DNA from 4 places in the Mesorhizobium sp. M2E.F.Ca.ET.209.01.1.1 genome. Region 2 is predicted to be linked to each of the others. Evidence: predicted binding sites of a transcription regulator. Region 2 holds the regulator's gene; each other region holds the start of a gene.
The links. Region 2 encodes LexA, which represses DNA repair genes until DNA is damaged. Its sites were predicted from a motif close to TGTTCNNNNTGTGTTCNG; they were not measured.

Region 1 (7,972 bases), on a different contig from region 2:
CGCGAAGGAACGCCGACCTCGCTCAAAGCATACTCTGGCTGCGGAGGTTCCATGTTCGGCAAGATCCTGATCGCCAATCGCGGCGAGATCGCCTGTCGGGTCATCCGCACCGCCCGGAAGCTCGGCGTGCGCACCGTGGCCGTCTATTCCGACGCTGACGCCCGCGCCTTGCATGTCGAGATGGCCGACGAGGCTGTGCATATCGGCCCCTCGCCTGTCGGTGAAAGCTATCTGCGCGGCGACAAGATCGTTGCCGCGGCGCTCGCCACCGGCGCAGAGGCGATCCATCCCTGCTACGGCTTCCTGTCGGAGAATCCGGGCTTCGTCGACCAGGTGACGGCGGCAGGCCTCGTCTTCATCGGTCCGAGCGCCGCCTCGATCCGCGCCATGGGACTGAAGGATGCCGCCAAGCGGCTGATGGAGACGGCCGGCGTGCCTGTCGTACCCGGCTATCACGGCGAGGCGCAGGAGATTGTGCTGCTCGCTTCCAAGGCGCGCGAAATCGGCTACCCTGTTCTGATCAAGGCGCGCGCCGGCGGCGGCGGCAAGGGCATGCGGCGCGTCGACCACCCCGACGATTTCTCCGAAGCGCTGTCAGGCGCGCGCCGCGAAGCAAAAGCGGCGTTCGGAGACGACCGCGTGCTGGTGGAAAAATATGTCGACAAGCCGCGCCATGTCGAAGTGCAGGTCTTCGGCGACAATTTCGGCAATGCCGTGCATCTTTTCGAACGCGACTGCTCGGCGCAGCGCCGCCACCAGAAGGTGATCGAGGAAGCCCCTGCCCCGGGCATGACGCCCGCGCTGCGCAAGGCGATGACGGAGGCCGCCGTGAAGGCCGCCAAGGCGATCAACTATTCGGGCGCCGGCACCATCGAGTTCATCGTCGATGCTTCGGAAGGACTGAAAGCCGACCGCTTCTGGTTCATGGAGATGAACACGCGGCTGCAGGTCGAGCACCCGGTCACCGAAATGGTCACCGGCGTAGACCTTGTCGAATGGCAGTTGCGCGTCGCGTCCGGCGAAAAACTGCCGAAGACGCAAGGCGAGATCGCGCTTTCCGGCCACGCTTTCGAGGCGCGCCTCTATGCCGAGGACGCCGCGAAAGGCTTCCTGCCGGCGACAGGCACGCTGCATCATCTGAAATTCCCAGACGCGCCGCCGGGAGGCGCCACAATGCGCATCGAGACCGGCGTGCGCGCCGGCGATGCGATCTCGCCCTTCTATGATCCGATGATCGCCAAGCTGGTGGTGCACGGCAAGGACAGGACCGCCGCGCTAGGCGCGTTGCGCGAGACGCTGGCGCGGACGGAAGTGGCGGGCTCAACCGTCAACACCGCCTTCCTGGCGGCGCTCGCGGCCGACGCCGATTTCGCGGCGGGCGATGTCGATACCGGGTTGATCGGCAGGCATCAGGAAGCGCTCACCGCGATCCCCGCGCCGAGCGACGAGACGATCGCCGCCGCGGCGCTGGCCGCGACCGACGCCGGCGCGCCAGGTGCGGCCGCCGATCCGTGGTCGACGCTTTCAGGCTACGCGCATTTCCACACGCTTGCGCGCCGCATCCGCCTGCGCCATGGCGAGGAGAACATTCTGGCCAGGGTTTCGGCACGGCCGGACGGGCGTTTCCAGGTGGCGCTGGAGGCGCCGCATGATGCGGTGAACACGCATGATCTGAGGACCATGCCGCACACGGCCCGCTGGCCCGGCCACGTCACCGTCTTCGAGGGCGCCGTCGGCTACACCTTCACGGTTCCCGACCCGCTCGCCAAGGCTGACGAGGCGGGAGCTGCCTCGGGCAGCCTGCGCGCGCCGATGCCGGGGCTGGTCAAGCTGGTGCGGGCCGCGGCCGGCGATGCGGTGATCAAGGGCCAGCCGCTTCTGATCCTCGAGGCGATGAAGATGGAGCACTTGATCGCCGCCCCGCATGATGGGGTGATCGCCGAAATCGCGGCCGAGGGAGCGCAGGTCAGCGACGGCACCGTGCTGGTGCGGTTCGCGGAGGACGGCCAGGGCTAGAGCGTTTCACCGTTTCACGGAAACGGCGAACCGCTCTATCTCTTTGTTTTGACGCAATTCCTGACGGAAAACCGCTCACACTTTTCCTGGAATTGCTCAAAACGAAAATGGCCGGGACGAGCCCGGCCACCTTCGCACAAACAATACCGACTTACTGCTGGATCGGCGCGTATTTGCCGTCGTGCCACTGGTTGATGTCGTAGCTGGCGTTCTTGAGGTCGCCCTTCTCGTCGAAGATGACATCGCCGACGACGGTGCTGATCGGCTTGCCATCCTTCAGCGCCTCGGCGACCTTGGCCGGATCGTCGGTGCCGGCGCGCTTGACGCCTTCGGCGACGGCTTGGATCACGGCATAGGAGAACAGCGTGAAGCCTTCCGGGGTGAAGCCGCCGGCCTTGATCTTGGCGACCGCGTCCTTGGCTTCGGGCTTGGCCTGCGGGTCCGACGGGAAGACGAACATGGTGCCTTCACCGGCCGGACCGGCGACCTGCCAGAATTCCGGCGAGGCGATCGAGTCCGGCATGATCAGCTGGAACTTGACGTTCTGCTCGGCCGCCTGGCGCAGGATGAGACCCGCCTCGGGGTGGTAGCCGCCGAAATAGACGACGTCGGCCTTGAGTTCCTTCAGCTTGGTGACGAGGGCCGAATAGTCCTTCTCGCCGGCATTGATGCCTTCATAGTCGACCTCCTTGAGGCCGCCGGCATTCATCGTCGCCTTGACGGCGTCGGCAACGCCCTGGCCATAGGCGCTCTTGTCGTGGAGGACGACGACGTTCTTGCCAGCGTACTTCTTGGCGATCCACGGGCCGATGAAGGCGCCCTGCGCGTCGTCGCGCGTGTAAAGGCGCATGATGGTCGGCCAGCCGGACTTCGCCGCGGCATCGGTCAGCACCGGGTTGGACGAGGCCGGGCTCATCATCAGCGTGCCGGCCTCGGCATAGACGGCCGAGGCCGGAATGCTCGAGCCCGAGCATGCATGGCCGTCGACGAACTTGACGCCGTTGGCGACGATGCGGTTGGCGACCGAAACCGCCTGCTTCGGATCGCACTGGTCGTCCTCGATGTCGAGCTTGATCTGCGAGCCGTTGACGCCGCCGGCGGCGTTGATGGCGTCGGCGGCGGCCTGCGCGCCCTGCTTGAACTGGTCACCGATGGTGGCGAGCTGGCCGGTCATCGGGCCGACCACCGAAATGGTGATGTCGTCGGCGAAGGCAACCGGGGCGCTCATCATCAGACCAAATGCAGCCGCGCTCAAAATACCCAATTTTTTCATGACGATAGAACTCCTCCACTAGTGCGCGGCGGCATGGCCGCGCTTCTTTCACAGAGCCGGGACAATTTCACTCTTCCCCGAAACTGTCGAGAGGACAGCAAGGCCGGTTTTGGTTCATTCCGCCGAGGATTTCTTGGGCCAAGCGCGTGATTACCAAGCGTAATGCAAAAAGCCGCGCCGACCTTGTTTCGGTCGGTCGCGGCTTTTGCAGTCGAGCTCCCCGGACGCCCCCGCGCCTGAAACCCGCTCGCTTCCCTGTTTAGTCGCACGGCTTTGCCTTTATTGGCCTGCCGCGTTCTTGGTCTTGTGGGCCGGGCCGTCTTTCGCGGCCTTGTCTCTTAATCCTTCGGACCTAAGTCCGCAGGATCAGTGCATCGTCATCCATTCGCGGGCTTCGCGCAGCGCCATGGCGATCTCCACCTTCGACATGGTGGCCGACAGTTCCGAGCGCAGCTCGGCGGCGCGGACCGAACCCTTGATCGCGGCGATGTTGAACCATTTGTGGGCGGCAACGACGTCGGTCTCGCAATCGCGGCCGGTCGCATACATCATGCCCAGTTCGAAAAGAATGTCGGCCTGGGCAGTTGCCCCCATGGCGCCGAAGCCGTCTTCAAGCATTTCAAAACGTGCCATTTCAATCCCCTGTCTGGCTCCCGAGAGCTGCCTCCTTCTGTCCCTTGATTTCCCTCGGGGCGGGCCGCTCTTTCGATGCTTTCGAGGATGAAGCCTGGCCTTGAATCCGTCGTTAAATGGCTTGCTTAATTTGAAGAAAACAAAGCTAAAACAAGAGGTAAACGCTGAAATTCGTTAAGCATGGGAATCCAGCGTTTCAGCCATTTTGCGTCAAATTCGATGAAAATTGGCGAGAGCGGAATCAAGACTTCGCTAACCACGGGAACCGAAGCGTTTTTCGGGTCCCGTTTATTTTCGGCCATCCGCGAAGCGAAAAACCTAGCAACCTTCCGTGGCGGCACCGCTTTCGTTTTGGCGGGAGCTGGATTAGCTTTACCTTTGCGTAAGGGACTGGAAGGCGGACCGGAGCCCGCCGCATGCCCATTGGGAGGAGGACAAGATGTTTCGAAAGACGAGCCTGGCCCTCGCGGCCACTATGATCATGGCCGGCGCTGCGCTGGCGGACCCGATCGAAGGCAACTGGAAGACGCAAGCCGGCGACACCGCGGCGATCGGCGGCAGCGGCTCCTTCTCCATTACACTCACAACCGGCAAATATGCGGGCAAGACGATCGGTTCGCTGAAGGCGACTGGCGACAACAAATATGCCGGCAGCATCACCGATCCGGCGAACGACAAGACCTATTCCGGCAAGGCGACGCTCTCGGGCACTTCGCTGAAGATGAGCGGCTGTGTGCTCGGCGGCCTGATCTGCAAGAGCCAGACCTGGCACAAGCTGTAAACTGACCTTTTGGTGTCATCCGAGACGGGGCCCGAGCGGCCCCGTTTTCTTTTGCAGCGGCAGGCGCTCCGCCGAACGGCCTTGTCACCGCGGTGGCTCGAGACCTCGTCAATCAATTTGAACCGCAGATGAATGCAGGTCTCAGAACCGGTTCAGAGGCTTTTTGGCATTCTCTCCCGCATTGAAGGAGAGAGAAATGCTTGCCCGTCGCTTCACCATCGTCTGCCTGCTGATGAGCCTGTTCGGCATGTTCTTCGCCATCCTGGTGGCCGAGGGCAGCCACTCGGCCCGCTTGTGGGAACGGCCCGTGGTTTCATTCTCGGCTCCGTGAACCAAGTGACGCGCTGAAGCGACAAAGTTGAAGATCGACCACATTGAAAATCGGGACACCACGAAAATGAACCGCATCGCCGCCACCACAACGAAGATTCTCCGGCTGCTGCCGCGGGCGACGCTCATCCTCATGCTGCTCGCCGCCCCAGTGCTGGCGGTGCCGATGATGCGCGCCGACACCGGCCACCGGATCGAAGCGCCGGCGAACAAGAACAGGAGCGTCGGCTTTGTGCTGCTGGTCAGCCTGCAGCGCGGGCAAGCTCTATAGAGTGTCGGATGGCGCGACCGGCTCGTAGCCAGCGCGCCTTAAACACATCCGAAGAAAATCGACGCTGTCGGCTCCCGCGGCCCCGCTTTCCCCTCCCAACCGCTGTTCCAAATCTCTATATTGAGACATGGAAAAGCGAATCTACCCCCAAGCCATCGAATCGGTCGTCATGCCGGAGCCCTTCGGCGCGCAGGACTTCCACGACGCCAAAAAGGCCGTCGCGGCGCTGCAGGCGCTCTACGACCGCAACACCAAATTCCTGCGCGATGCCTTCGCAGCCCTTGCCGCGGGTGGTGACGAGAGCAAGCGCTACCGGGCCTTCTATCCGCAGATCGGCGTCACCACGACCTCGTTCAGCCAGGTCGACTCGCGCCAGGCCTATGGCCATATGCCGACGCCCGGGCATTTCGCCACCACCATCACCCAGCCGCAACTGTTCGAGAACTACCTCATCGAGCAGCTTCGCCTCATCATGCGCAACCACGGCGTGACGGTGTCGGTGTCGGAATCGACGACGCCCATTCCACTGCATTTCGCCTTCCTGGAAGGCACCTATGTCGACGGCGCCGCCGCCGAGCGCATCAAGCGGCCGATCCGCGACCTGTTCGACGTGCCGGACCTCGACGGCACCGACGACCAGATCGCCAACGGCACGTTCGAGGTGGCGTTCGGCGAGCCGCGGCCACTGGCGCCGTTCACCGCGCAGCGCATCGACTATTCGCTGCACCGCATGACGCATTACACGGCGACCAGCCCGCAGCACTTCCAGAATTTCGTGCTGTTCACCAACTACCAGTTCTATATCGACGAGTTCGTGGCGCGGGCCCGCGAATTGATGGAGAATGGTGGTGGCGGCTACGGTGAGTTCGTCGAACCGGGCAATGTCGTGACCAAGGCGGGAGCCGGAGCGCCGAGCGAAGGCATGCCGCCGCAGCGCCTGCCGCAAATGCCTGCCTATCACTTGAAGAAGCCAGGCCATGGCGGCATCACCATGGTCAATATCGGCGTCGGCCCCTCAAACGCCAAGACGATCACCGACCATATCGCGGTGCTTCGCCCGCATGCCTGGGTCATGCTCGGCCATTGCGCGGGCCTGCGCAACACGCAGGCGCTTGGTGATTATGTTCTGGCGCATGCCTATGTGCGCGAGGACCATGTGCTGGACGACGATTTGCCGGTCTGGGTGCCGATCCCGCCGCTGGCCGAGATCCAGGTGGCGCTGCAGGAGGCGGTCGCCGAAGTCACCGGCCTTTCCGGCTACGACCTCAAGCGCATCATGCGCACCGGCACCGTCGCTACCATCGACAACCGCAACTGGGAACTGCGCGACCAGCGCGGACCGGTGCAGCGCCTGTCGCAGTCGCGCGCCATCGCGCTCGACATGGAATCGGCCACCATCGCCGCCAACGGCTTCCGCTTCCGCGTGCCTTACGGCACGCTGCTATGCGTCTCCGACAAGCCGCTCCATGGCGAACTGAAGCTCCCCGGCATGGCGACCGAGTTCTACAAGCGGCAGGTGGCGCAGCATCTCACCATCGGTATCAAGGCGATGGAGAAGCTTGCCGAAATGCCGATGGAGCGGCTGCATTCGCGCAAGCTCAGAAGTTTCTCGGAAACGGCATTCCAGTAAGCGCCGCCGAAACCGGCGAGGCAATCGGTCGTCTTGCGCGAGCCGCAATTTGGCCGATAAGCAATCCGGACGGATAGCGTGGAGCAATTTCTGGAAAAGTGCGCGGCGGTTTTCCGCCCGAAATTGCGTCGGAACAAAGGGACAGCTATTTCGCCGCTTCACGGCGAAATAGCTGGGCGGTCGGAGCAGATGACAACGGGCGGTGCACGCTTGAGCATGATGGTTCAGCTGACATTCCTGGCGATGACGGCATTCTCGGCCGCGCTGCTGGCCGGGTTCTTCGGCACGCTGCATCCGGCCTTCGATTCCTTCTCGCATTTCCGCATACATCTGAGCGTGCTGACGGTACTGCTCGCGCTGCCGCTGCTTGCCGGCCCCTATCGGCTGCAGGCCGTCGCGGCGCTGGTCTTCGCCATTGCCTGCCTCGCCACGACCACGAGCGCGCTGCCTAGATGGTCGACGCAACAAGCGGTCGCGAAGCCTGCCGACCGGATCGTCTACAGCCTGCTGCAGATGAACCTGCGCTTCAACAACCCGACGCCGAAGAAGGTGCTGTCGCTGATCGGCCGGACCAATCCGGACGTCATCACGCTCGACGAAGTGTCCGGCATGTGGGCGAAAGAGCTCAGCTATATTGCCGGCGCCTATCCCTATCGCATCCTGTGCGACTATCCCAACGGCATATTCGGCGTGGCGCTGCTGTCGCGCCGTCCGTTCGCCGCCGGCACCGCGCCGCGTTGCGAGCCGCGCGGGGCGATGGCAACCGCCGCGATCGATTTCAACGGCGTTCCGGTTGACGTCGCCGCGATCCATCTGAGCTGGCCGTGGCCGAAGGAGCAGCACTGGCAGATCGGCGAGCTGGCGGAGCCGCTGGCAGCGCTCGGCGAAACCGCCATCATGGCCGGCGACTGCAATGCGGTGCCGTGGAGCGCGGCGGTGCGGCGGGTGGCGCGGCTCAGCGGCATGACGCTGATGCCCTCGGCCGGCCCGACCTGGATCCACCGCAAGTTGCCGGACTTCCTGCGCCGCTATGCCGGC
Region 2 (7,972 bases):
GGGAGTTCCCCGTAGAGCAGGAGGTAGCAGACCTCGAGGAAGTCGCCATGTTCGGCAAGCTGGTCGATCGGATAGCCGCGATGCAAGAGGATGCCGGCATCGCCGTCGATGAAGGTGATCGCCGACTCGCAGCTTGCGGTGGAGGTGAAGCCGGGGTCGTAGGTGAAGGCGCCGGTCGTGCTGTAAAGCGCGCCGATATCGATCACGTCAGGTCCGGTCGAGCCGCTTCGCACCTTGAATTCGTGCGTCTTGCCGGCGAGTTCGAGCCTGGCGGTCGACCCTTGCGCCTTGCTGCCCGGTTCCAGTTTTGTCGCAGCTTCGCTCATTCTCAAACTCCTTTTGTATCCTCATGCCGGCAAGGCAATTCCTGCAAACGGCACGTCGAAGTCACCGGAATGCGCGAACTCGCCACCGCATTTTAGGAGGTGCGTGCCAGATTGGGCCAAGGCCTAATGTTGCACTGCGAAACACACCTTTCAATGCCAATCTTTTTGGGCCAGCTCGCTCCTAATCGATTTGATCTCCAATGCGCGCCAGGCTTTCCTGGCGGCCCAGCACGGCAAGCACGTCGAACACGCCGGGCGAGGTGCTGCGGCCGGTCAGCGCGGCCCGCAGCGGTTGGGCCACGGCGCCGAGCTTGTGCCCGCCGGCCTGCGCGAACTCGCGGATCGAAGCCTCCGCCGAGGCCGCGCTCCACTCGCCTTGAACGGAAGACAACGCGCCATGCGCGCCGCGCAGAATCGCGCGCGCATCAGCGTTGAGCAAGCCCGCCGCCTTCTCGTCCAGGGGCAGTGGCCGCTCGGCGAACAGGAAAGCCGCGCCGTCGACCAGCTCGACCAGGGTCTTGGCGCGCTCTTTGAGGCCGGGCATGGCGGCAAGCAACTGCGCCTTGCGCTTGTCATCGAGCTTTGCGGCGAGCGCCGGACCGCCTTCGAGGTAGGGCAAGGTGGCGACGAAGATGTCGAACAGCGCCTGGTCGTCCATCTTGCGCATATGGACGCCGTTCAGCGCCTCGAGCTTGGCGAAGTCGAAGCGGGCAGCGCCCTTGTTGACGTCGCCGATGTCGAACCAGGCGACCATGTCCTTGATCGACATCACCTCATCGTCGCCATGGCTCCAGCCGAGCCTGGCCAGATAGTTGAGCAGCGCCTCCGGCAAATAGCCCATGGCGCGGTAGGCCTCGACGCCGAGCGCGCCGTGCCGCTTCGACAGCTTGGCGCCGTCGGCGCCGTGGATCAGCGGGATGTGCGACATCGACGGCACGTCCCAGCCCATGGCGTTGTAGATCACCGTCTGGCGCGCGGCATTCGTCAGGTGATCGTCACCGCGGATGATGTGCGTGACGCCCATGTCGTGATCGTCGACGACGACGGCATGCATGTAGGTCGGGACGCCGTCGGAACGCAGGATGATGAAGTCGTCGAGATCCTTGTTCGGGAAGCGAACCTCGCCCTGAACGCGGTCGTTGACGATCGTCACGCCCTCGGTCGGCGCCTTGATGCGGATCGCGCCCTTGACGCCTGCCGGCGCCTCGGACGGATCGCGGTCGCGCCACTGGCCGTTGTAACGCGGCGGCAGGCCCTTGGCGCGGGCCGCCTCGCGCATTGCCTCGAGCTCGGCCGGCGTCTCATAGGCGTAGTAGGCCTTGCCCAAGCGCACGAGCTCCTCGGCCACCTCGCGATGGCGCGGGGCGCGCTCGAACTGCGATACGGCCTCGCCATCCCAGGAAAGGCCAAGCCAGGTCAGTCCGTCGAGAATGGCGGCAGTCGCAGCCTGCGTGGAACGCTCGCGATCGGTGTCCTCGATGCGCAGCAGCATCGTGCCGCCGGTGTGCCTGGCATAGAGCCAGTTGAACAGCGCCGTGCGCGCCCCGCCAATATGCAGGTAGCCTGTAGGCGAGGGGGCAAAACGGGTGACGACCTTGTCGGACATGGAACTCTCGAAGAAGCACCTGAAAAAATGCATGTTTCGCGCAGACTTCCACGCGATCGGCGTTCATGTACCATAGGCGGTCTGGGGCGCAAGGGGCAGACCCGATGGCTGGACGTGGCCGGGGCGTGAGGGAGGGCGGGGAAACGACAGCTGGCGTCAGCGAGCGCCTGATGTTTGCTCATGCCGCGCCTGCCGAAGAACCGCCGGTTTCGCTTCCGGAACTCCATCCGCCCGCCGAGCTACCGCCGCCCGGTGGCGGTGCGCTGCAGCCAGCCTCGCCAACAGCCATCGTCGGCAGGATCCGAAAACAGCTTGGCACCGTTTCGCTTCCTGCGCTGCGCCGAAGCGTTGCCGTCGCTGCCGCCACGGAACTCGACCGCGGCGTCGGCTTCCTGCTGGTGCCGGTGTTTCTGGCCGCCGGCGTCATCTATTACTTCTCGCTGAGCACCGAGCCCGATCTCTATAGGCCGCTTGCGGCGGTGGCCCTGATGGCTCTTTGCGCGGCGGTGTCGCGCTCCTGGCAGAAAACGCATCTTGTCTTCATGGCATCGCTTTTCTGCGCGCTCGGGTTTCTCGCGGCCAAGGTGGAGACCTGGCGGATGGCGACCCCGATGCTGGGTTCCGAAATCCAGACACGGCTGACCGGCCGCCTGGTCACCGCCGAAGCGATGGCCAATGGCCGTGTGCGGCTGACCATCGACGTCATGTCCGCCGAGCATCCGACGCTGCGCTACGCGCCGGACCGCGTTCGGCTGTCGGCGCGCAGGATCCCGCCCGGCATGACGGCCGGGTCGATGCTCACCGGCTATGTCAAGCTGCTGCCGCCGACCGGCCCAGTTCGGCCGGACAGCTACGACTATTCCTTCGATAGCTATTTTGCCGGAATAGGTGGCAGCGGTTTTTTCCTGGGCGACCCGAAGCTGATTGCACCGACTCCGTCTGCGCCAACGGGGGTGCTGTTGGGCGCAAGCATTGCATCGGCCATAGAAAACGCGCGCGAAGGGATCGCCGACCACATCCGGAGCAGCATCGGCGGGTCCGAAGGCGAGATCGCGGCGGCGCTGATCGTCGGCGTGCGCGCCGGCATTCCGGAAGCGATCAACGAGTCGATGCGACGCACCGGCATCTACCACATTATCTCGATCTCCGGTCTGCACATGGCGCTGGTGGCCGGCACGATCATGTTCCTGCTGCGCGGCGCTTTCGCGCTGTTTCCGGATTTCTCGTCGCGCCGCCCGGTGAAGAAATACGCCGCTGCGATCGCGCTTGCCTCGATTGCCGCTTACCTCGTCATCTCCGGCATCGTGGTGGCGGCCGAACGGAGCTTCATCATGCTCGCCGTGATGCTGATCGCGGTGCTCTTTGACCGCGCGGCGCTGACGATGCGCAACCTGGCGATCTCGGCGATTGCCGTCATCCTTGTGTCGCCACATGAAGTGGTCGGCCCGAGCTTCCAGATGTCCTTCGCCGCCACCGCTGCCTTGGTCGGGGCCTATGCCGGCTTTGCCGACTATCGCGCCGGCAAAGCGACCGCGCCGCTGGCAAAGCATTCGTTCCTCGGATACCTGTCGCGAAAACTGGCGGTTGGCGTGGGTGGCGCCGCTGTAACCTCGCTCATTGCGGGCAGCGCGACATTGCTGTTTGCGATCTGGCATTTCCAACGCGTGTCGCCGCTCAGCCTGCTGGCCAACCTCGCGGTGATGCCGATCGTTTCGCTGATCGTCATGCCGTTCGCCGTGTTGAGCGCGCTCGCCATGCCGTTCGGCTTCGACGGTCCCTTCCTCTATGTGATGGGCAAGGGACTGACAGCGATGATTGCCATTTCGGCATGGATTTCCGAGCGCTCGCCGGTCGATGCCGTGGGATTGATCTCGATCCAGTCGGTGCTGCTGGCGACAATCGCGCTGGTCATCGCGACCATGGCCACCACCTGGCTAAGGCTCGCCGCTGTTCCCTTCGCCCTCGCCGCGCTGCTGGCGATCCCGCATGTGCGCACGCCGGATGTGCTGATCTCGGAGGATGCGCATCTGGTGGCGATGCCGATCGGCGGCGGCGAACTTGCCGTCAACCGCGAACGCTCCAACGAGTTCACCACCGACAATTGGAAGCGGGCGCTGAAAGCCGAGGAAATCGTGCCGCCGGAGACGTTTGCCAAAGACGCTCTCGACATCGCCGATCCTGTCGACCTGCCACCAGGATCGCCCTTCTATTGCACCGGTGACCTCTGCATCGGCCGGCACCCTTCCGGCGCGATCGTCGCGCTTGCCGAAAACCGCGACAGCGCCCGGCCTGCCTGCGGCTTTGCCGACCTCATCGTCATCAACGATGCGACGGCCTACAATCCCTGCTGGGATCCGCGTGTGCTTGTCGTCACCAAGCGCCAGCTGGCGCGTGACGGCAGCGCCGCCGTCTTCTTCGATCCACAATCGGCAACGGCCCGCCCAGCCATCCAATATGCCGTCGAAAAGCCATATCGGCCCTGGCACGAGCAGCGCAAATACTCGCGCGAGGCGAGGGGGCTGCCGCCTTATGAAAAGCCCTGAGAGGGCCAAGCCCTCGCAGCCGGATCAGTAGCGCCTGATCAGCCCGACGAGCTTGCCCTGCACCTTGACCCGATCCGGTCCGAAGATCCGGGTCTCGTAGGCCGGGTTGGCAGCCTCCAGCGCGATCGAGGCGCCCTTGCGGCGGAAGCGCTTGAGCGTCGCTTCCTCATCGTCGACCAGCGCCACAACGATCTCACCCGGGCTCGCCGTGCTGGCGTTACGGATGATGACGGTGTCGCCGTCGAAGATCCCGGCCTCGATCATCGAGTCGCCCTTGACCTCCAGCGCATAATGCTCGCCGCCCATGATCATGTCCGGCGGCACCGAGATCGAATGCGTCTGGTGCTGGATGGCGTCGATCGGAACACCGGCGGCGATTCGGCCCATCACCGGAATGGACACGGCCGAAACGGCGTCGTCGTCATTGCTCGGCGTCGGCGTACGCGAAGGCGCTGCCGGCTTGACCTGGCGGCTTAGATTGCCCTGGCCGCCCTGGATGACGCTTGGCGAAAATTTCCTTGCGGCATTCAGGCCGGGCGCGATCGAGTCGGGCAGCCGCAAGACCTCCAACGCGCGCGCCCGGTTTGGCAGCCGGCGAATGAAGCCGCGTTCTTCCAGCGCCGTGATCAGCCGGTGGATGCCGGACTTCGAGGCCAGGTCCAGCGCTTCCTTCATCTCGTCGAAGGATGGAGGAATCCCGCTCTCCTTCAGGCGTTCATGGATGAACATCAGGAGTTCATGTTGTTTGCGCGTCAGCATTGGCGGCCCCCATGGGTTCCGAAACCAGAATCAGAAAAACAAACCCAGAACAAACACTATCTGTTCCAGTTGTGTTCCGCAACCGTTTAAAGTTTAATGAATTTCTTAAGGCTGCCGAAAGAATGTTGCATCCGACGGTGCCCGGCCGCCGGCGGCTGGGCTGTGTCATTGATTCCGCTCGATTTTGCAATTCTCCTTAAGCTGAAATTGAGAGGCGACACCGTCGCTGAGGCACCGAGGGTTTCGCGTCGGCTCATTCATGCATGCACCGTACCGTGAACGAAACGAACCCAAAATGCCAACCTTGGCGACGATTCCGGCCCTCAGCCTTTGCCGTCTATGGACCAGCTAACACAGGACAGAAGGTTCTTGCCGTGCCGCTGACGGTGATGAGACAACTCCTCGGTCGCCTGAGGATGTAGCGGCACGGTTCGAAGCGGAGGCGGTAGCACAATGAGGGGAATTCCCGATCTTGCCGAGGTCGAGGCAATGGATGCCGCGGACCCGCTGCGCGCCCTGCGCGATCGCTTCGTTCTGCCGGAAGGGGTGATTTACCTCGACGGCAATTCGCTCGGCGCTGCTTCAATCAACGTCTTCAGCGAGATCGAGAAGTCAGCGAAGCAGGAATGGGCGCGGGATCTCATCCGCGCATGGAACACCGCCGGCTGGTTCGACATGCCTGTCCAGCTGGGCGACCGGCTCGGGCGTCTGATCGGCGCCGCGCCTGGCCAGACGGTGGTGTGCGACACAACCTCGATCAACATCTACAAGGTCCTGCATGCGGCGCTCGCGATGCGGCCCGAGCGCCCGGTGATCGTTGCCGAGGGCGACAGCTTCCCGACCGACCTCTATATGGCGGAAGGGGTGGCCTCGACGCGGCCCGGCACGGTGCTGCGGCTCGAAGGCGTCGATGCCCCGACGATCGAGGACCTGATCGACGACGATGTTGCCGTCATCCTGGTCAACCACGTCAACTACAAGTCCGGCCGGCTGCGCGACATGGCCGCCCTGACCCGCAAGGCCCATGACGCCGGTGCGCTGATCGTCTGGGACCTCTGCCACACGGCCGGCGCCCTGCCGGTCGATCTCGACGGCTCGAATGCCGATTTCGCGATCGGCTGCACCTACAAATATCTCAATGGCGGGCCGGGCGCGCCGGCCTTCATCTATGCCGCGACCCGCCACCATGGCGACATTAGCCAGCCGCTGAGCGGCTGGTGGGGGCATGCCAGGCCGTTCGCGTTCGAACAGGGTTATGCCGCCGGCTCAGGCATCCGGCGGTTCCTGTGCGGAACGCAGCCGGTGCTGTCGATGCGGGCGCTGAAAGGCGCGCTGGATCTTTGGGACGAAGTCGACCTGACGGCCGTGCGCGAGAAGAGCGTCGCGCTGACGGATCTGTTCATCCGCCTTGTCGAAGCTAGATGCGGCGCGTTGGGTCTCGAGCTGGAAGGCCCGCGCGACGGCGCCGAACGCGGCAGCCAGGTGTCGTTCGCCCATCCGCATGGCTACCAGGTGATGCGCGCCTTGATCGAGCGCGGCGTGATCGGCGATTTCCGAGCGCCGTCGACAGTCCGTTTCGGCTTCACGCCGCTCTATGTCGGCTACCGGGACGTCTGGGACGCCGTCGAGGTGCTGGAAGACATCCTGCGCACCGGCGCCTGGCAAGAGGCCCGCTATGCGGTCAAGGAGGCCGTCACGTGACTTCGAATGGCATGCCGAACAAAGACAACTCGAAATCGATCTGATCGCGGGAGGGGACGGTGCTGGGACACCGCATTGTCGACTGGGATGACGCCTACGCCAACGGCGCGAACATCGCCGGCGGCGACCGCTGGCCGGCTGCCTGGGACGGCCCGGCTCACGCATTTCGCGAAAAGTTGTTGGCGCAGAGCAGGGCGCGGCTCGACATCGTCTATGGCGAGGCGCCGCGCAACCGGTTCGATCTCTTCCTCCCGTCCGCCGTGCCGAGGGGGCTCGTGGTGTTCATCCACGGCGGCTACTGGATGGAGTCGCACAAGAACTCCTGGTCGCATCTGGCCGCCGGCGCTGTCGGTCGCGGCTTTGCCGTCGCCATGCCTTCCTATACGCTGTGCCCGCAGACCAGGATCAGCGGCATCGTCAATGAAATCGCGGCCGCGATCGGCAAGGCGGCGGCCATGGTCGACGGTCCGCTGATACTGAGCGGGCACTCGGCCGGCGGACATCTCGCCAGCCGCATGGTGACCGAGGGCTCGCCGCTGGGGCCCGGCGTGGCGCGGCGCATCCGTCAGGTCGTTTCGATTTCAGGCCTGCACGACCTCCGGCCGCTGATGTTCACCGCCCTGAACGAGACCCTGAATATCGACGAGCGGGAAGCGTTGAGCGAAAGCCCGGCTTTGCTGCGGCCCCGGCAGGGAGCCCGCATCACCTGTTGGGTCGGCGGCGGCGAGCGCTCGGAATTTCTTCGCCAGAGCGCATTGCTCGCCAACATCTGGACTGGGCTCGGTGCCGCCACCGGTTCAGTGGTCGAGCCGGATCGGCATCATTTCAACGTTGTCGATGGTCTCGCCGATCCGGACCATCCCCTGACGCGGATGCTGGTGGACGAATAATGATCGGCGTTGTCGATGTATCAGCGCAGCATAAGCACGCTGCATTCGGCGCCAATCTCCGCGGCCGGCGCGAAGGGCTCGCGCACGATCAGGCCGTTGGCGTCGGCGAGCATCCTGAGCATCGACGAGTCCTGGATGCCGAAGGGG
Region 3 (7,972 bases), on a different contig from region 2:
GGCGCGGAGATCGCTTCGCTCAGCTTCCGCCGCATGGCCGAGCGGCATGGCCACGTGCCGCTGGTGCGCGAGGCGCTGATCGCCGATCGCCGGCTGCCGGCCGACTGCCGGCATATGTTGCTGGTCAAGCTTGGCGAGACCCTGAAAGGGTCGCCACTGGTGCTGGCGATGATGGGCGCAGCGCGCGCCGATCGCGTGATGCGCGACGCCTGCGTGAAGGCCTCGGTGACGCTGATCGAGGGAACGCGCATGGAAGAGCATGCCGCGCTGATCGAGCATCTGAGGCTGCGCGGCGACCTCACCGCCAGCTTCATCATCCGCACCATTGCCCATGGCAAGGTCGACTTCTTCGGTTCGACGCTGGTGGCGCTTGCCCGACAGTCCGAGCAGAGGGTAACGGCACTTCTGGCCGGCGGGCACGACGTGGCGCTGCAGGCGCTGTTCCGCAGCGCCGGTCTTGCGCCGGCCACGCATGCCATCATGCTGCGCGCGCTCAAGATCTGGCGCGAGGTCGCCAATGGCCGGCGTGTCGCCGGCGTGCAGGAAGTGAGCTGGCTGATGCTGAAGGAACTTGGCGGGCAATCGGCCGAAGGCGATCTCGCCGGGCTGGTGAAGTCGATCCATCTCGACGCATTGCGTGAAAACGCGCGGGGGCACGCGCTGGCGATTGCAGCGGCCTAGCGCACATATCAGGTCTCAGCTGAGTTCCTGGGCAAGTCCGATGAGAAGCCCTTCAGGCCCACGGATGTAGCAGAGCCGATACGCGTCCTTGTACCGGACGACTTCGCCGACGAGCTCGGCGCCACGCTTGCGAAGCCTCTCCAGCGTGTCGTCGATGTCGTCCACGGCGAACATGACGCGGAGATAGCCCAGGGCGTTTACCGGGGCGTTGCGGTGATCGGCGACGACAGGCGGCCTGATGAAGCGGGACAGCTCGAGCCGGCCGTGGCCGTCCGGCATGCGCATCATAGCAATCTCGACATGCTGATCGCCCAGTCCAGTGACGCGTCCGGCCCATTCTCCTTCGATCGAGGCCTGTCCTTCGAGTTCAAGGCCGAGCTCGCGAAAGAAATCAATCGCCCCATTCAGGTCTTCGACGACGATTCCGACGTTGTCCATCCGTTTGAGCGCCATGTGTCCAACCTAAAAAGTGTCGACCAATCCAACAAGGAACCATTTCCAAACCGGTCCGACCTGAAACGCGACATGGCCCCGAATTGTTCAAGCGCGGCCCTTGGCAAAGAAATCCGGATAGTCCTCCATCGCCGCGGCGATGATGCGCAGCGAGGCGGCGATCCGCAGCATTTCGAGCCGATCGCTGCGTTCGCCAATGCTGGCCGCATATTGCCTTGCCACAGCGATGGTCGCGGTCTGCGGCTCGCCCGGCCGACGGAACAACAATTCGCGCGCCAGGCCGCGCAGAAAATTGCCGATGGATTCGACTGTCTCGTGCGGTACGGTGGAGTTCAGTTGCGCATGGCGAAGCCGCAGCACCTCCAGCCCGACGGTGACGGCGGCGATGCTGCCGCCAAGAATGGGGTCGCCCCTGCGGCCCGTTCGCTGCACCTGCGGCATCAACTGATTGATCCGGTCATAGGCGAGGCTTTCGAAAGCCGAACGCCGAGGTATCCGCTCATGCAGGCAAAGCCGCGCCAGATCCTCGCGCATCGCCTGCGAGATACGCTCCACGGTGACCCACGGATCGGCGGGCAGAACGACGATGAAGACGCCGATGGCGATCAGGATGCCGACCAGGATCGAGGCCGAGCCCGCGAAGAACGGCCCGGGATCATAGATCATCTGCTGATGCGGGCTGAGGAAGGCGAGGAAGTTGATGGCGAAAGCGGTGGCGATGCCGACATGACGTGGATTGGCCATGCCGAGCGCCGCAGGCACCAGGATCGGCACCACGAAGAGCGTGAACCAGCCGAAGCCGGGCAGCGCCGGCAGCGCGACCTGGCCCACCAGAAAGGCAAAGGGCAGCGCGATCAAGGTGCCGGTGAAGAAACCCCAAGCCGACTGCACGGGATCGGGACGCGCCGCGAACAGGCTGGAGACGACCGCGACGAGGATGACGGTGCCGGCCGCTTCCGACCATTTGGTCGTCAGCCAGAAGACCGCGACGAGCAGCGTCGCGAGCCCGGCGCGCACGGCGTTGCGCCATGCGGCCTGATAGTCGCGGTGGACGACGAGCGCCGGCTGGCTTCGCTCATTCGATTTCCGGGAGATAGGCGAGAAAGCGCATCGAGGCCGTCCAACACCTGCTTCAGCGCTTCGGCAAAATCGCCGGCAATGGTGAGGCGGGTGATGGTGCCCACCTTGTCCTCGGCGCCATCGATTGTACCGGCATCGTTGGGTAGCGCCGGCACCTCTCTGGCCTTGCTGGCGATCGCATCGAGCCGCGCCACCCAGGGGCCCGTGTCGTCGAGCGCGCCGGGTGTCGCCGCCAGCTCGCCGACAAAGGCTTTCAAGTCGCGTCGCATGGGGATGAGCGCCGCATTCTTCGGCGCGCGGTGGCTGTGCAGTGTGCGGGCCGCCGACAGCGCCCACAGAAGCTGACCGATGGTGCGCCTCACCGGGTGGGCGCGGGGCGCGAAACTCGGCGCTTCCAGCCGCGCATAGGTGCGCATTTCAGCGAGCGTCTGGGCGTCGGTGATCAGCTTGCGCTGGAGCGCGGCAAGGCTTGCCGGATCGCCGCCGGAAAAGGCCCCGGACGCATATTCCGCGAGGTCGAGGATGCTGCGCTTCAGCCTGGAAATGATGGCGTCGGCCGCGAGCTTGGGCAGGATCAGCCGGCTGGTGACGCCGGCGCAGACGATGCCAAGCACGATCTCGGCGCAGCGCGCGATTGCCAGGTCGACGACCACATGCGGCTGTCCAAGCGCCGGCAGGCTGATGATCATCGCCGTGTAGCCGGCAAGCGCCGCGCCATAGGCCTCCGGGTTGCGCAGCAGCGAGGATACGAGCGTGCATATGCCGATCCAGAGTGCCAGGAGAGTGACCAGCAGCCAAGGATTGCTACCGGACAGTGACGTGATGCCCACAGCGGCCAGGCCGCCGGCCAGCGTGCCGAGCAGCCGGTAGAAGCCCTTCGCCAGCACCATTCCGGCCACCGGCTGGGCGACGATGAACACCGTCATCATCGCCCATTGCGGATGGTCGAGCCTCAGCGCGTAGGCGGCAAGAAGCGCGATCAGTCCCGCCGAAACCGTGCGCAGTGCGAAAATCCAATCCGAACGGGTCGGCTGTGTCAGGCCGCTCAGCGATGCTTCGGCAAGCTCTTTGAGCCGCGTCCAGGTCACATGCCCGTCTCCATATCCGAGCCTGTTATGGACCGGACGGCGTTCAGATATCCAGCACGTCCGTCTCGGCGAATTCGGCGCGCTCCTGGATGAAGCGGAAGCGGGCTTCGGGCTTGGTGCCCATGAGCGCGTCGACGGCATCCTTGGTGGCCTGCTCGGCGTCGATCACGTCGACCCGCAGAAGCGTGCGCTTCTTCGGATCCATCGTGGTCTCCTTGAGCTGCGAGGCCATCATCTCGCCCAGGCCCTTGAAGCGGCCGATCTCGACCTTGCCGCGACCGGTGAATTCGGTGCGCAGCAATTCGTCCTTATGCGCGTCGTCGCGGGCGTAGCCGACCTTGCCGCCCTGCCGGATCGAGTAGAGCGGCGGCACGGCCATGTAGAGATGGCCGCCGCGGATCAGGTTCGGCATCTCCTGATAGAAGAAGGTGATCAACAGCGAAGCGATATGCGCGCCGTCGACGTCGGCGTCGGTCATGATGATCACGCGGTCGTAGCGCAGGTCCTCGTCGCGGTACTTCGAGCGCGTGCCGCAGCCGAGCGCCTGGATGAGGTCGGAGATCTGCTGGTTGGCGGCTAGCTTGTCGTTGCCGGCGCTGGCGACGTTGAGGATCTTGCCGCGCAGCGGCAGCACCGCCTGGCTGGCGCGGTCCCGCGCCTGCTTGGCCGAGCCGCCGGCCGAGTCACCCTCGACGATGAAGATCTCGGCGCCGGCGGCCGCGTTCTGCGTGCAGTCGGCGAGCTTGCCCGGAAGGCGCAGCTTGCGCACGGCGGTCTTGCGCGAGACTTCCTTTTCCTGGCGGCGGCGCACGCGCTCGTCGGCGCGCGCGATGACCCATTCGAGAAGCTTCGAGGCTTCCTGCGGATTGTCGGCGAGCCAATGGTCGAACGGGTCGCGGATGGCGTTTTCAACGATGCGCATCGCCTCGATGGTCGCCAGCCTGTCCTTGGTCTGGCCGACGAATTCCGGCTCGCGGATGAACACCGACAGCATGCCGGCGGCCGAGATCATCACGTCCTCGGTGGTGATGATCGAGGCGCGCTTGTTGCCGATCAGGTCGGCATAGGCGCGCAGTCCGCGCGCCAGCACGTTACGGAAACCGGCCTCATGCGTGCCGCCTTCGGGGGTCGGGATGGTGTTGCAGTAGGAGTTGAGGAATCCGTCGCCGCCGAACCAGGTCACCGCCCATTCCAGCGAACCGTGGCCACCCTGCTTGTCGCTCTTGCCGGCAAAAACCTCGCGCGTGACCTGGAACTCGTCGCCCAGCGTCGCCTTGAGATAGTCCTTCAGGCCGCCGGGGAAATGGAACTCGGCCTTGGCCGGCGTCTGATCCTTGTCCTTGATCAGCGACGGATCGCAGGTCCAGCGGATCTCGACGCCGCCGAACAGATAGGCCTTCGAGCGCGCCATGCGATAAAGCCGCGCCGGCTCGAAGGCGGCGCCCTTGCCGAAGATCTGCTCGTCGGGGTGGAAACGGGTCCTCGTGCCGCGGCGGTTATGGACCTCGCCCAGATGCTCGAGGCCGCTGACCGGGACGCCGCGGGAAAAACGCTGGCGGTAGAGCTGGCGGCCGCGCGCGACCTCGACTTCGAGGTGGTCGGACAGCGCGTTGACGACCGAAACGCCGACGCCGTGCAGGCCGCCGGAGGTCTCATAGACCTTGGAGTCGAACTTGCCGCCCGAATGCAGCGTCGTCATGATGACTTCGAGCGCCGGCTTCTTGAATTTCGGATGCGGATCGACCGGGATGCCGCGGCCATTGTCGGTGACGGTCAGGAAGCCGTCGGCGGAAAGCTCGACGTCGATGAAGGTGGCGTGGCCGGCCACGGCTTCGTCCATCGAATTGTCGATGACCTCGGCGAACAGGTGATGCATCGCCTTGTCGTCGGTGCCGCCGATATACATGCCAGGACGGCGCCGCACCGGCTCGAGCCCTTCCAGCACCTCGATATCGGCGGCGCTGTAGCTCTCGCTGCCGTCGCGGGCGGCGGTCGAGCGCTTCGCGGCCTGCACCAGCGGATCGGCGGGGCGCGAGGGCGCGCGCACCGGCTGTGCCTGCTTTTCCATCTTGCCGAAGAGGTCGTTGCTGTCGTCCATGCGAGGTCTAGCGTCCGGTAATGCGAATCACGTCTCGATACTGCCACGCTTTTTGCGGGCGAACGAGTTCCTGTTCCGTTCAGGGATAAAACTGTCTCTTATTCCAAAACCATTCGATAACCAAGCCGGCCGAAATAGGGCGGCCCGCGCGGCCCGCTGTTCCTTATTCTTTAACATTAACGCCTAGCGTGAGGCCCAACCAACAAAAGACCACGGGCGTCAGGGGTTTCGTTGTGAGGGGCAGGGTCATAACCATGATCGGTATCGCAGCCGTCTTCGGCGCGATCTCGATCTTTGCGGCGGACTTCTGGGTCAAGAGCCAGGCAAAGGCTCAGCCCGAGGTCAAGGTCGTCACGGTCGAAGCTCCGCAGCAGCCCAAGGTCGAGTTCAAGACCATCGTGGTGGCTCAGGCGCCGCTCCGTTACGGCATGGAGCTCGGACGGCCGCAACTAGCCGAGATTCCGTGGCCGCAGGATTCGCTGCCGCAAGGCGCTTTCCCGACGATCGACAAGCTGCTTGCCGACGGCAGCCGGGTCGTGCTGTCGCCGATCGAGGTCAACGAACCGGTGCTGCTCGCCAAGCTGTCGGGACCGAACGGTCGCGCCACGCTTTCCAACATGCTGTCGCCCGGGATGCGGGCCGTCACCATCCGCACGGACGAGATCGCCGGTGTCGGCGGCTTCATCACGCCGGGAGACCGGGTCGACGTCGTCCTGACGCGCGACGCGGGAGACATCCAGGAAGTATCCAAGAATGCTCAAGGGGCGGCCGGCTCGACGGTGACGTCCGAGGTCGTCGTTGCCGACGCCAAGGTGCTTTCGGTCGGCCAGGGCGCCGACGAGCGCAAGACCGAGCCGCAGGTCGCCAATTCCGTCACCATCGAAGTCACCAACGAAGGCGCGCAGAAGGTGGCGCTGGCCCGCACCGTCGGCACGCTGTCGTTATCGCTGCGGTCCGCCGCCGACGCCAGCGCCAGCAAAAGCGGGCTTACGACGATCTCTTCCTTCGGCGGCTCGGCTGCCGCAAGCGCTGAGGCAAGTGCGGCCTCGCTCGTCAATGCGGTGACGAAAGAATCCGACGAGCCGAAATTCAAGACGGTGATCGTGACGCGTGGCGAGAAGGTCGAAGAATACAAGGTTCCTTCACGGGAAGCGCCGCAGGAACTGCAGCAATAGCCGGTGGGGACCGGCGGGGACGGGGACAACATGTTCGGGTTCAATGCATTTCGGACGGCCGGCGGATGGCGCCTTCCTGGCGCGATCGCGCTGGCGGTGTCGCTGGCTATGCTCGGCTTCGCCGCGCCGGCAAGGGCGGACAATGACGTCGTCTATGTCTCGGCGAACAAGAACGCCTCGATCAAGGTCGCCAAGGGCAAGCCGAAGACGATCATGACGAGCGCCGCCTTCTACCAGATCGTCATCGGCGATCCCGAGATCGCCAACGTCAACCCGCTAACCGACAAGTCCTTCTATGTGCTGGGCAACAATCTCGGCACCACCGGTATCGCCCTGTTCGACCAGAACAAGCAGCTTGTCGGCACCATCGACATCGAGGTGACGCTGGACACCGATCAACTGGCCAGCACCATCCGCGCCAGCGTGCCCGACGCCAAGATCAAGGTCGGTTCGGCAAACGGCCGCGTCGTATTGTCGGGCGAGGCCGACGATGCGGTCGCCGCCGACAAGGCCAGCAAGATCGCCTCGCGCTTTTCCGGCAATGAGGAAGTCATCAACTCGGTCAACATCTCGTCCTCGCAGCAGGTGCAGCTCAATGTCCGCTTCGTCGAGATCAACCGCCAGGCCGGCCAGGATCTCGGCGCCAAATACGGCGCCAATTTCGCCTTCGGCATGGGCGGCCGCGACGTCGTCATCGATCCGGGCACGGTGCCATCCGCTGGCACCGGCGAGATCATTGGTCGGCTGCTCTCCAACGGAGTCTCGATTGACATCGCCATCAAGGCGCTGGAAGAACGCGGCCTGGCGCGGCGGCTTGCCGAGCCGAACCTGATCGCGCGTTCGGGCCAGACCGCGAGCTTCCTTGCCGGCGGCGAGTTCCCGATCCCGGTTTCGGAAGACAATGGCAAGATCAGCGTCACCTACAAGAAGTACGGCGTCGGCCTGGATTTCACGCCGACGGTGCTGAAGGACGGACTGGTGAGCCTCGACATCGCTCCGGAAGTGTCCTCGATCGACCCGTCCGCCTCGATCCAGGTCAGCAGCGGCATTTCCATTCCGGCCTTCATCGTGCGCCGCGCCAGGACATCGGTCGACCTCAAGAACGGCCAGAGCTTCATGATCGCCGGCCTTCTGCAGTCGCAGAACGACATCACGACATCGCGAGTGCCGGGGATCGGCAAGCTGCCGGTGCTCGGCCCGCTGTTTTCCTCGAAATCCTATCAGCGGCGCGAGACCGATCTGGTCATCATCGTGACGCCTTACCTGGTCAAGCCGGTCGATCCGTCGAAGAAGATGGTCGAGCCGACCGACGGTACCCGGCCGGCAAGCGCCGCCGACTATTTCCTCAACAACACCGAGGAGGTGGACGCCTCGGCGCCGAAGCGTCCGCTGGCGTT
Region 4 (7,972 bases), on a different contig from region 2:
TCCACACCTCGATGGAAGCCGGCCCGATGATCCGCAAGGGCGACATGAAGCAGGCCGCCTGGATTTCCGCCTACGAGGCCTGGAATGTCGATACGGGGCTCGAATGCGGGCTCGCCGGCCACGCCCAGATCGGCAAGGGCATGTGGGCGATGCCCGATTTGATGGCGGCGATGCTGGTTGAGAAGATCGCGCATCCCAAGGCCGGCGCCAACACCGCCTGGGTGCCCTCGCCGACGGCGGCGACGCTGCACGCCACGCACTATCACAAGGTCGACGTGCACGCAGTCCAAGCGGCGCTCAAGAGCCGGCCGAAGGCGAAGCTCAACGACATCCTGTCGGTGCCGGTCGCCGTGCGGCCGAACTGGACGCCGGACGAGATCCAGCGCGAGCTCGACAACAATGCGCAGGGCATCCTGGGCTATGTCGTGCGCTGGATCGACCAGGGTGTCGGCTGCTCGAAAGTGCCCGATATCAACGATGTCGGCCTGATGGAGGACCGCGCCACGCTGCGCATCTCCTCGCAGCACATTGCCAACTGGTTGCGCCACAAGGTCTGCTCGGAAATCCAGGTCCGGGATTCGCTGCAGCGCATGGCGGCGATCGTCGACCGCCAGAATGTCGGCGATCCGCTCTACCGCCCGATGGCGCCGGACTTCGACAAGTCCATCGCCTTCCAGGCTGCCTGCGACCTGGTGTTCAAGGGAACGAGCCAGCCCAACGGTTATACCGAGCCGGTGCTGCACGCGCGACGGCTGGAGCTGAAGGCGAAGGGCTGAACTTGTGCGGGGGCCATCGCCCTCGCTGCCTTCCGTCGAAGCCGGATGCGATCGCCGGCTTGAGCGCGCTCTTTATCGCACCCCGGACAAGGCGGAGCGCGACAGGAACACATCCGTGTGCCTGACATGCGCCGGGGTGTCGCGAAACGGCGCGCAGGGCCTGAAGCCGAATGCCTCGTACACGGTGATCGCGCTTTCCATATAGAAGGTGGTGTGGATCAGCACCGTGCGGGCCGGGCCTTTGTCGATCTCGGCCAGGACCGCGCCCATCAGCGCGCGGCCTATGCCTTGCCCCCGGAAAGCAGCGTCGACGAAGAACCTGTGAAGTTCCACCATGCCCTCGCCGAATGGATCGAAGGCGAGGCAGCCCGCCGGCAGGCCTCCGGATCTGGCGATGAACGCCACCGCATCCGGCGCGCCGAACTGCGCGGCCAATTGCGGGCCGCTTGTTTCGGGATGGAACAGAGCCCTGACATCCGCGGCCAAGACGCCATGCGGCGCCGAAGCTTCGACATCCCACTGCGCGAGCTTGCGGCAGAGCCCCGCCAGTGTCTCGAAATCTTCGGCGCTGCGCGCCGGCAGAACTGAAATCATCCCTCGCCCCCACGCGGACCGGCCCCACCATACCACGCAGCTTTCCGGGTGCGAATGCGTCGTCAAGCGTTCAACGCGATGGGGATGCCTCGCAAAACGCTTGACAGATATCGGTCTACCTACTAGTAGGTAGATTAAGACATCAAAGAAAGGTATCCGTCATGTCTGCACAAACAAGCGTTGAAAGCCCCGCCCGGTCCTCGAACGCCTGGCTCAAAAACTATTACTATCTGCGCTTTGCCGTATCGGCGGCCTGGGTCCTGGCGGCCTTCACCGTCGCGAAGGCAGTTCCGACGCTCGCCGCCGTCATGCTGGTCGCCTATCCCCTGTGGGACGCGCTTGCGAATTATGTCGACGCGCAGCGCAGCGGCGGGCTCGGCCGCAACAGGTCGCAACTGCTCAACTTCGTGGTCAGCATCGTCACCGCGATCGCGGTTGCCGTCGCGCTTGGCCACAGCATGAACGCGGTGCTCGCGGTCTATGGTGTCTGGGCCGTTTTCTCCGGCGCGTTTCAACTCCTGACGGCGTTTCGTCGCTGGAAGACCAACGGCGCCCAGTGGGCGATGATCCTGAGCGGCGCCCAGTCGGCGCTGGCCGGTTTATTCTTCGTCAAGATGGCGGGCGGCGCGGAGGCCATCGGCATCGCCAATGTCGCGCCCTACGCCGCTTTCGGCGCCTTCTATTTCCTGGTGTCCGCCATCTGGCTTTCGGTGAGCGATATGCTTCGCAAGTCGCCGCAGGCCGCGCGTTGAGATTTCTTCAGCCGGAGGTTAGAGCAATTCCAGGAAAAGTGTTTACGGTTTTGCGTCCGGAATTGCGTCAAAACAAAGGGATAGAGTGGTTCGCCGTTTCCGTGAAACGGTGAAACGCTCTAGGCATGCTTATGGACAGGCCTTCGAACACCGCCGATGACATCCTGGCCGCCGCGCGACGCTTCATCGTCGCCGGCGGCTATAACGGCTTCAGCTACGCCGATATCGCCGAGGTGGTCGGTATCCGCAAGGCGAGCATCCATCATCATTTCCCGAGCAAGGTCGATCTCGTGCAGACTCTGGTGAAGCGGTACCTCGAGGATGCCGTGGCGGGCATGACGGAGCTCGAGCGCAATGTGCCTGAACCGCCGGAGCTGCTCAGAACCTATGCCGGCTTCTGGGCCCAGTGCATCGAGGACGCGAGCAGGCCGTTTTGCGTGTGCGCGTTGCTGGCGAGCGAGCTTCCGGTCCTGCCGCCGGAAGTTGCCGTGGAGGTTCGGGCCTATTTCCAGTTTCTGTCGGGCTGGCTGACAGGCGTGATCGAGCGCGGCGCCGGGCAAGGCACATTGACGATCGCCGCCACGCCGCGCGTGGAAGCCGAGGCCTTCATGGCGACCGTGCACGGGGCGATGCTTTCCGCCCGGGCCTATGGCGACGTCCTGACCTTCGGCATGATCCTGGCGCCAACCCTGCAGAAGTTTATCCCGGCAACCGATTGACGTGAAATCGGTCAGGGCGGATCCAGCGTGGCTGCGAACGCCTTCCGGCTCACGCCGCCTGCGCCATCCGCTCCGCGCTCATGCGATAGGAAATCGCTTCGGCGAGATGGATGCGGCCCACCGTCTCGCTGACGTCGAGGTCGGCCAGCGTGCGCGCCACCTTGAGCACGCGGTGATAGGCGCGGGCCGAGAAGCCGAGCTTCTCGCTGGCGTCCTTGAGCAGCGCCAGGCCGGCCGTATCGGGCCTGGCGATCTCCTCGATGATCGAAGGCGGGCAGTGCGCGTTGGTGGTGGCGCCCGCGCCCAGTTTTTCGAGCCGTTCCCGCTGCATGGCCCGCGCCCGGGCCACGCGCTGCGCCACCGAAGCGCTCGTCTCGGCCTTGTCCGGGCGGATCAGGTCGCTCGCCGAGACTGCCGGCACCCCGATCCGAAGGTCGATGCGGTCGAGCAGCGGGCCGGAGATCCGCGCCTGGTATTCCGTGCGGCAGCGGTCGCCGCGCAGGCAGCGATAGCCGGGCTCGCCCGACATGCCGCAGCGGCACGGATTCATCGCCGCCACCAGCTGGATGCGCGCCGGATAGGTGACGCGGTGGTTGGCGCGCGCGATCATGCAGTCGCCCGTCTCCAGCGGCTGGCGCAGCGCGTCCAGCGTCTGCGGCGCGAATTCCGGCAGCTCATCGAGGAACAGCACGCCGTGATGGGCGAGCGAGGCTTCGCCCGGGCGGGCGCGCAGCCCGCCGCCGACCATGGCCGCCATCGAGGCCGAGTGATGCGGGGCGCGGAACGGCCGCCGGTCGGTCAGCTTGCCCTCGCCGAGCTCGCCGGCGACGGACGCGATCATCGAGACTTCGAGCAGTTCCTTTGGCGCCAGCGGCGGCAGGATCGAGGGCAGCCTTTGCGCCAGCATCGACTTGCCTGAGCCGGGCGGCCCGACCATGAGGAGATTGTGGCCGCCGGCCGCCGCGACCTCCACCGCCCGCTTGGCGCTTTCCTGGCCCTTGATGTCGGAGAGGTCCGGCAGATCGCGCGCGGCGAGCTGGATGCCGGCCTCGGGCCGCGACAGAACCTGCGTGCCGCGAAAATGGTTGGCGACGGCGATCAGGCTGCGCGGCGCAAGAATGTCGAAATCCTTGCCTGCCCAGGCCGCCTCCGGCCCGCAGGCGAAGGGGCAGATCAGGCCCTTGCCTTCGGCATTGGCGCCGATCGCGGCCGGCAACGCGCCGGCCACGCCCGCGATCGTGCCGTCGAGCGACAATTCGCCCAACACCACATAGCCGGTGAGCATGTCGCCCGGGATGGCGCCCAGCGCCGCCATCAGGCCGAGCGCAATCGGCAGGTCGTAATGGCTGCCTTCCTTGGGCAGGTCCGCCGGCGCGAGGTTTACCGTCACCTTCTTCGACGGCATCGACAGGCCGGATGCATGCAGAGCCGCCTGCACGCGCTCGCGGCTCTCGGCCACCGCCTTGTCCGGCAGGCCGACGATCTGCATGCCGACCTTGCCCGGCCCGACCATCACCTGGACATCGACCGGCAAGGCCTCGATGCCCTGGAAAGCGACCGTGCGAACCCGCGCCACCATGTTTCCTGCCCCCGGCAGCAACCCCTGCGATTGTCCAAGAATGGACTCTCGTTGAAACAATCACAATTCTTCGGTCGAATCAAGAACATTACGAGAACACGCAAACGCTGTGGTTGCAGGCGGATTGTGCCCCCGGGTGCAAAAGCGGAACATCGTTAAGGCAAAAGGAAAACGGCTGTCGCCGCGTGCTCTCGACCCGTCGAAAAGGCGAGCAGCCCCTCCGGCATCCGGGGCTGTTGCCGTCTAAAGCATGTCTCCCGAAAGTGAGAACCGGTTTCGGGAGACATGCGTAAAATCAAAGACCTAAAGCGCATGGAGCGAATCCGAAGGATCGCGACGCGCTTTAAGCGCTGATAAAGGCATCGACCGTGCCTGAAAGCGATCGATCGATTGCGATATGGGGTGGAAGCCACTCCATGACAGGATATCGGAAAGGCCAAGGCATGGCGATCCGGCGCGAAGACCCGCTTTCCAGAAAAATCTCATTTACAAGGTCTATGAACCGCCGGCGGTCTCGTTCAATCCGTTTCAAAGTTTGCGAACGAATATAGGCCCTGGGGATCCGGCGCTCCTTCAGCGCTAAGACAGCCTCCGCGATGGATCGGGGATCGGGTGGAACCGTAAGCGAATAATCGCCATCCAGATAATGGTCTCGGCCACCATGGTTCGGGGTCGTGACAACAGGTAGCCCCGCGAGAAGATATTCTGTGCTGGCGAACATTGGTCCCTCCATTTCAGAGAGACAAATTCCCACGGCTGCACGATTTAGATGCATGTTCACATGAGCCGGCGCCAGTCGGACAGGCTTGCCGGTGCTGTCAAACTCATTGATGAACACGTGACCCGGCGCGAGCTCCCTGTGCCGATTTATTCGCGCCCTTTCCGACTCCATCGTGGATGACTCCGATGAATCGCGATAAAAGATAAATGCGCAACGCTCGATGCCAAGGGACAAGTCGTGGCGTTTCCACGAAGCGAGTTGCGCATTGTATATTGCATCGAATTCTACAGGGACGTCCTCGAGGGGCCTGAATATGTATTCGGAGGTTGCTGAAGTCTTGTTGTGCAGGACGGCGGCCTCACCGGACTGATTCAAGAGATCGGCCTCACCTTGTGTGTTGGATAGGAAGATCAGCGAGTGACGGGGGTTCCTAAGCCTATGCAGAACGGCATAGGTCCGGATCATTTTGACGCTGGAATTGTTTTCGATGGACCAGGTTGGCGAGATGAGAAACCAGGCACGGTGGCTGCGTCGAAGGCGAGGCATGTGGCTTGCCAATCCGAGGGGCGTGCCGGACATTCCCGAATAGGATATGAACGGATCGTCCGACAGCAAACTTGCCTGAAGGGCAGGTTGCGACTTCGCGGAAGGGAGCCCTTTCCGGAGATACCGGCGATGACGCGACATTGCGCTGACAATCTCGAATACGGTAGCAGGGCGATACCCGTGCCGGAGAGTCAACATGCGGCAATCACGCGGCCGACGTCAGCCGCTTCCCCTCCACACAATCCCAGAACAGGCTGGCGATATCCGCGCCGCCGAAGCGCTGCACTTCGCGCACGCCGGTCGGCGAGGTGACGTTGATCTCGGTCATGTAGTCGCCGATCACGTCGATGCCGACCAGGATGAAGCCGCGTTCCCTGAGCGCCGGCCCGATGCGGGCGCAGATCTCGCGCTCGCGCTCCGTCAGCTCGGTCTTCTCGGCGCGGCCGCCGACATGCATGTTGGAGCGCGAATCGTGCTCGGCCGGCACGCGGTTGATGGCGCCCACCGGTTCGCCGTCGATCAGGATGATGCGCTTGTCGCCCTTGCGCACGTCCTTGAGGTAGCGCTGCACGATATAGGGCTCGCGGAACAGCTGGCCGAACATCTCGAGCAGCGAGGCAAGATTGCGGTCGACCTCGTGCAGGTGGAAGATGCCGGCGCCGCCATTGCCGTAGAGCGGCTTGACGATGATGTCGCCGAATTCCTTGCGGAAAGCGGCGACTTCCTGGGGGTCCTTGGTGATCAGCGTTTCCGGCATCAGGTCCGGGAATTCGGTGACGAAGATCTTTTCCGGGCTGTTGCGCACCCAGGCCGGGTCGTTGACCACCAGCGTCTTCGGATGGATGCGCTCCAATATGTGCGTGGTCGTGATGTAGTTCATGTCGAAGGGCGGATCCTGCCTGAGCAGCACCACGTCCATCTCGGAGAGGTCGGTGCGCACCTTCTCGCCCAGCGAGTAGTGGTTGCCCTTCTCGTCGCGCACCTGCATCTCCTCGACGCGCGCGAACACCTTGCCGTCCCGCATCGACAGCCGGTCGGGCGTGTAGTGGAAAAGCTTGTGGCCGCGCCGCTGCGCCTCCAGCGACAGCGCGAAGCTGGTGTCGCCGGCGATCGACACGGTGGAGACATGGTCCATCTGGACGGCGATCTTGAGCGGCATCTCGGGTCTCCGGCAAACTCAGTCGCCGATATAAGGAAATCGGCGGCGTCTGCCAATCGTGCTTGGTTGGTGCAGACGCTCAGCGGTCGAAGACCAGCCTGGAATAGCCTAGGAAGGACAGCGTCATGGCGACGATCGAGGCGATGGCGAGCGCGGCCAGCGGCGGCAAGGCCGGCAACGCGAGCAGGATGGCGCAGTAGACCAGGTAATTGACGATGCTGGTGGCGATGCCGACGCCGCCATAGCGGGCGCCTTCCTCAGCGATGCCCCGGCTCGACGGCGCGAAGGTCAGGTGGCGGTTGATCTGCCAGGTGACGCAGAGCGCGAAGCCGATCGACAGCACGCGCGCCGAAAGCGCGCCAAGCGGCGTGCCGGCAAGCAGCAGCCACAGCGCCGCCGCGTCGGCGGCGAAGCCGATGCCGCCGGCAAGAGTGAAGCGGATGAGGCGGCCCACTATGCCGCCCACTAGGCTGCCCGCGAAGCCTTGCCAGCTTCGCCCTTGGGCAATGCCCGCGCCGGCGTCCCGCGTTCCGCACGGCCGGAGGAGATCGACAGATAGAAGATGCGCTTCTGCTCAGCCCTGCCGCGCGACACCGAATCGAGGATCAGCCCGGTCATCATGGAGAGCATGGCCAGAAGCAGCATGCCGATCGACAGCACCCAGGTCGGCATGCGCGGCACCAGTCCCGTCTCGGCGAATTCGATGAGCACCGGGATCATCAGGCCGATGCTCGCCGCCAGGAAGAACAGCGCGAACGTGCCGAAGAAGCGCAGCGGCTGCGTCTCCTTCATCAGCATGGCGAACATCCACAGGATCCTGGCGCCGTCGCGGAAGGTCGACAGTTTCGACGACGAGCCCTCCGGGCGGCGGCCGTAATCCAGGGCCATCTCGCTCACCGGCAGCTTGAGCTGCGAGGCATGCACCGACATCTCGGTCTCGATCTCGAAGCCGCCGGACACCGCCGGGAAGCTCTTGACGAAGCGGCGCGAAAACACCCGGTAGCCGGAGAAGATGTCGGTGAAATCGGTCCCGAACAGGCCCTTGTAGAGCCGGTTGAAGATACGGTTGCCGAAGGCGTGGCCGTTGCGGCCGGCATCGTCGGTCACGCCGCGCCTGGTGCCCACC

Region 1: a site for LexA is predicted at 4,058-4,075, ahead of EN852_RS33995 (sel1 repeat family protein). Genes of this name have one in related genera too.
Region 3: a site for LexA is predicted at 5,466-5,483, ahead of parE (DNA topoisomerase IV subunit B). Genes of this name have one in related genera too.
Region 4: a site for LexA is predicted at 4,502-4,519, ahead of EN852_RS22430 (YifB family Mg chelatase-like AAA ATPase). Genes of this name have one in related genera too.

The regions. Positions count from the first base shown of each region.
Region 1 is NZ_SADP02000038.1:318-8,289, reverse strand. It holds gene EN852_RS34005 (acetyl/propionyl/methylcrotonyl-CoA carboxylase subunit alpha) at 52-2,016, shown strand; gene EN852_RS34000 (ABC transporter substrate-binding protein) at 2,168-3,289, opposite strand; gene EN852_RS33995 (sel1 repeat family protein) at 3,656-3,922, opposite strand; gene EN852_RS33990 (DUF2147 domain-containing protein) at 4,362-4,703, shown strand; gene EN852_RS43275 (hypothetical protein) at 4,900-5,034, shown strand; gene EN852_RS33985 (hypothetical protein) at 5,101-5,304, shown strand; gene EN852_RS33980 (AMP nucleosidase) at 5,474-6,934, shown strand; gene EN852_RS33975 (endonuclease/exonuclease/phosphatase family protein) at 7,151-7,972, shown strand, end outside.
Region 2 is NZ_SADP02000034.1:11,000-18,971, reverse strand. It holds gene gltA (citrate synthase) at 1-326, opposite strand, end outside; gene gltX (glutamate--tRNA ligase) at 508-1,932, opposite strand; gene EN852_RS33260 (ComEC/Rec2 family competence protein) at 2,037-4,475, shown strand; gene lexA (transcriptional repressor LexA) at 4,500-5,234, opposite strand; gene kynU (kynureninase) at 5,688-6,935, shown strand; gene EN852_RS33245 (alpha/beta hydrolase) at 6,995-7,825, shown strand; gene glp (gephyrin-like molybdotransferase Glp) at 7,846-7,972, opposite strand, start outside.
Region 3 is NZ_SADP02000003.1:446,259-454,230, forward strand. It holds gene EN852_RS08345 (DUF2336 domain-containing protein) at 1-681, shown strand, start outside; gene EN852_RS08350 (VOC family protein) at 697-1,134, opposite strand; partial or broken gene EN852_RS08355 (FUSC family protein) at 1,222-3,302, opposite strand; gene parE (DNA topoisomerase IV subunit B) at 3,346-5,400, opposite strand; gene cpaB (Flp pilus assembly protein CpaB) at 5,655-6,575, shown strand; gene EN852_RS08370 (type II and III secretion system protein family protein) at 6,606-7,972, shown strand, end outside.
Region 4 is NZ_SADP02000013.1:5,587-13,558, forward strand. It holds gene EN852_RS22410 (malate synthase G) at 1-776, shown strand, start outside; gene EN852_RS22415 (GNAT family N-acetyltransferase) at 849-1,370, opposite strand; gene EN852_RS22420 (DUF308 domain-containing protein) at 1,532-2,122, shown strand; gene EN852_RS22425 (TetR/AcrR family transcriptional regulator) at 2,254-2,841, shown strand; gene EN852_RS22430 (YifB family Mg chelatase-like AAA ATPase) at 2,891-4,420, opposite strand; gene EN852_RS22435 (glycosyltransferase family 4 protein) at 4,764-5,756, opposite strand; gene gshB (glutathione synthase) at 5,893-6,846, opposite strand; gene EN852_RS22445 (GtrA family protein) at 6,926-7,300, opposite strand; gene EN852_RS22450 (glycosyltransferase) at 7,312-7,972, opposite strand, start outside.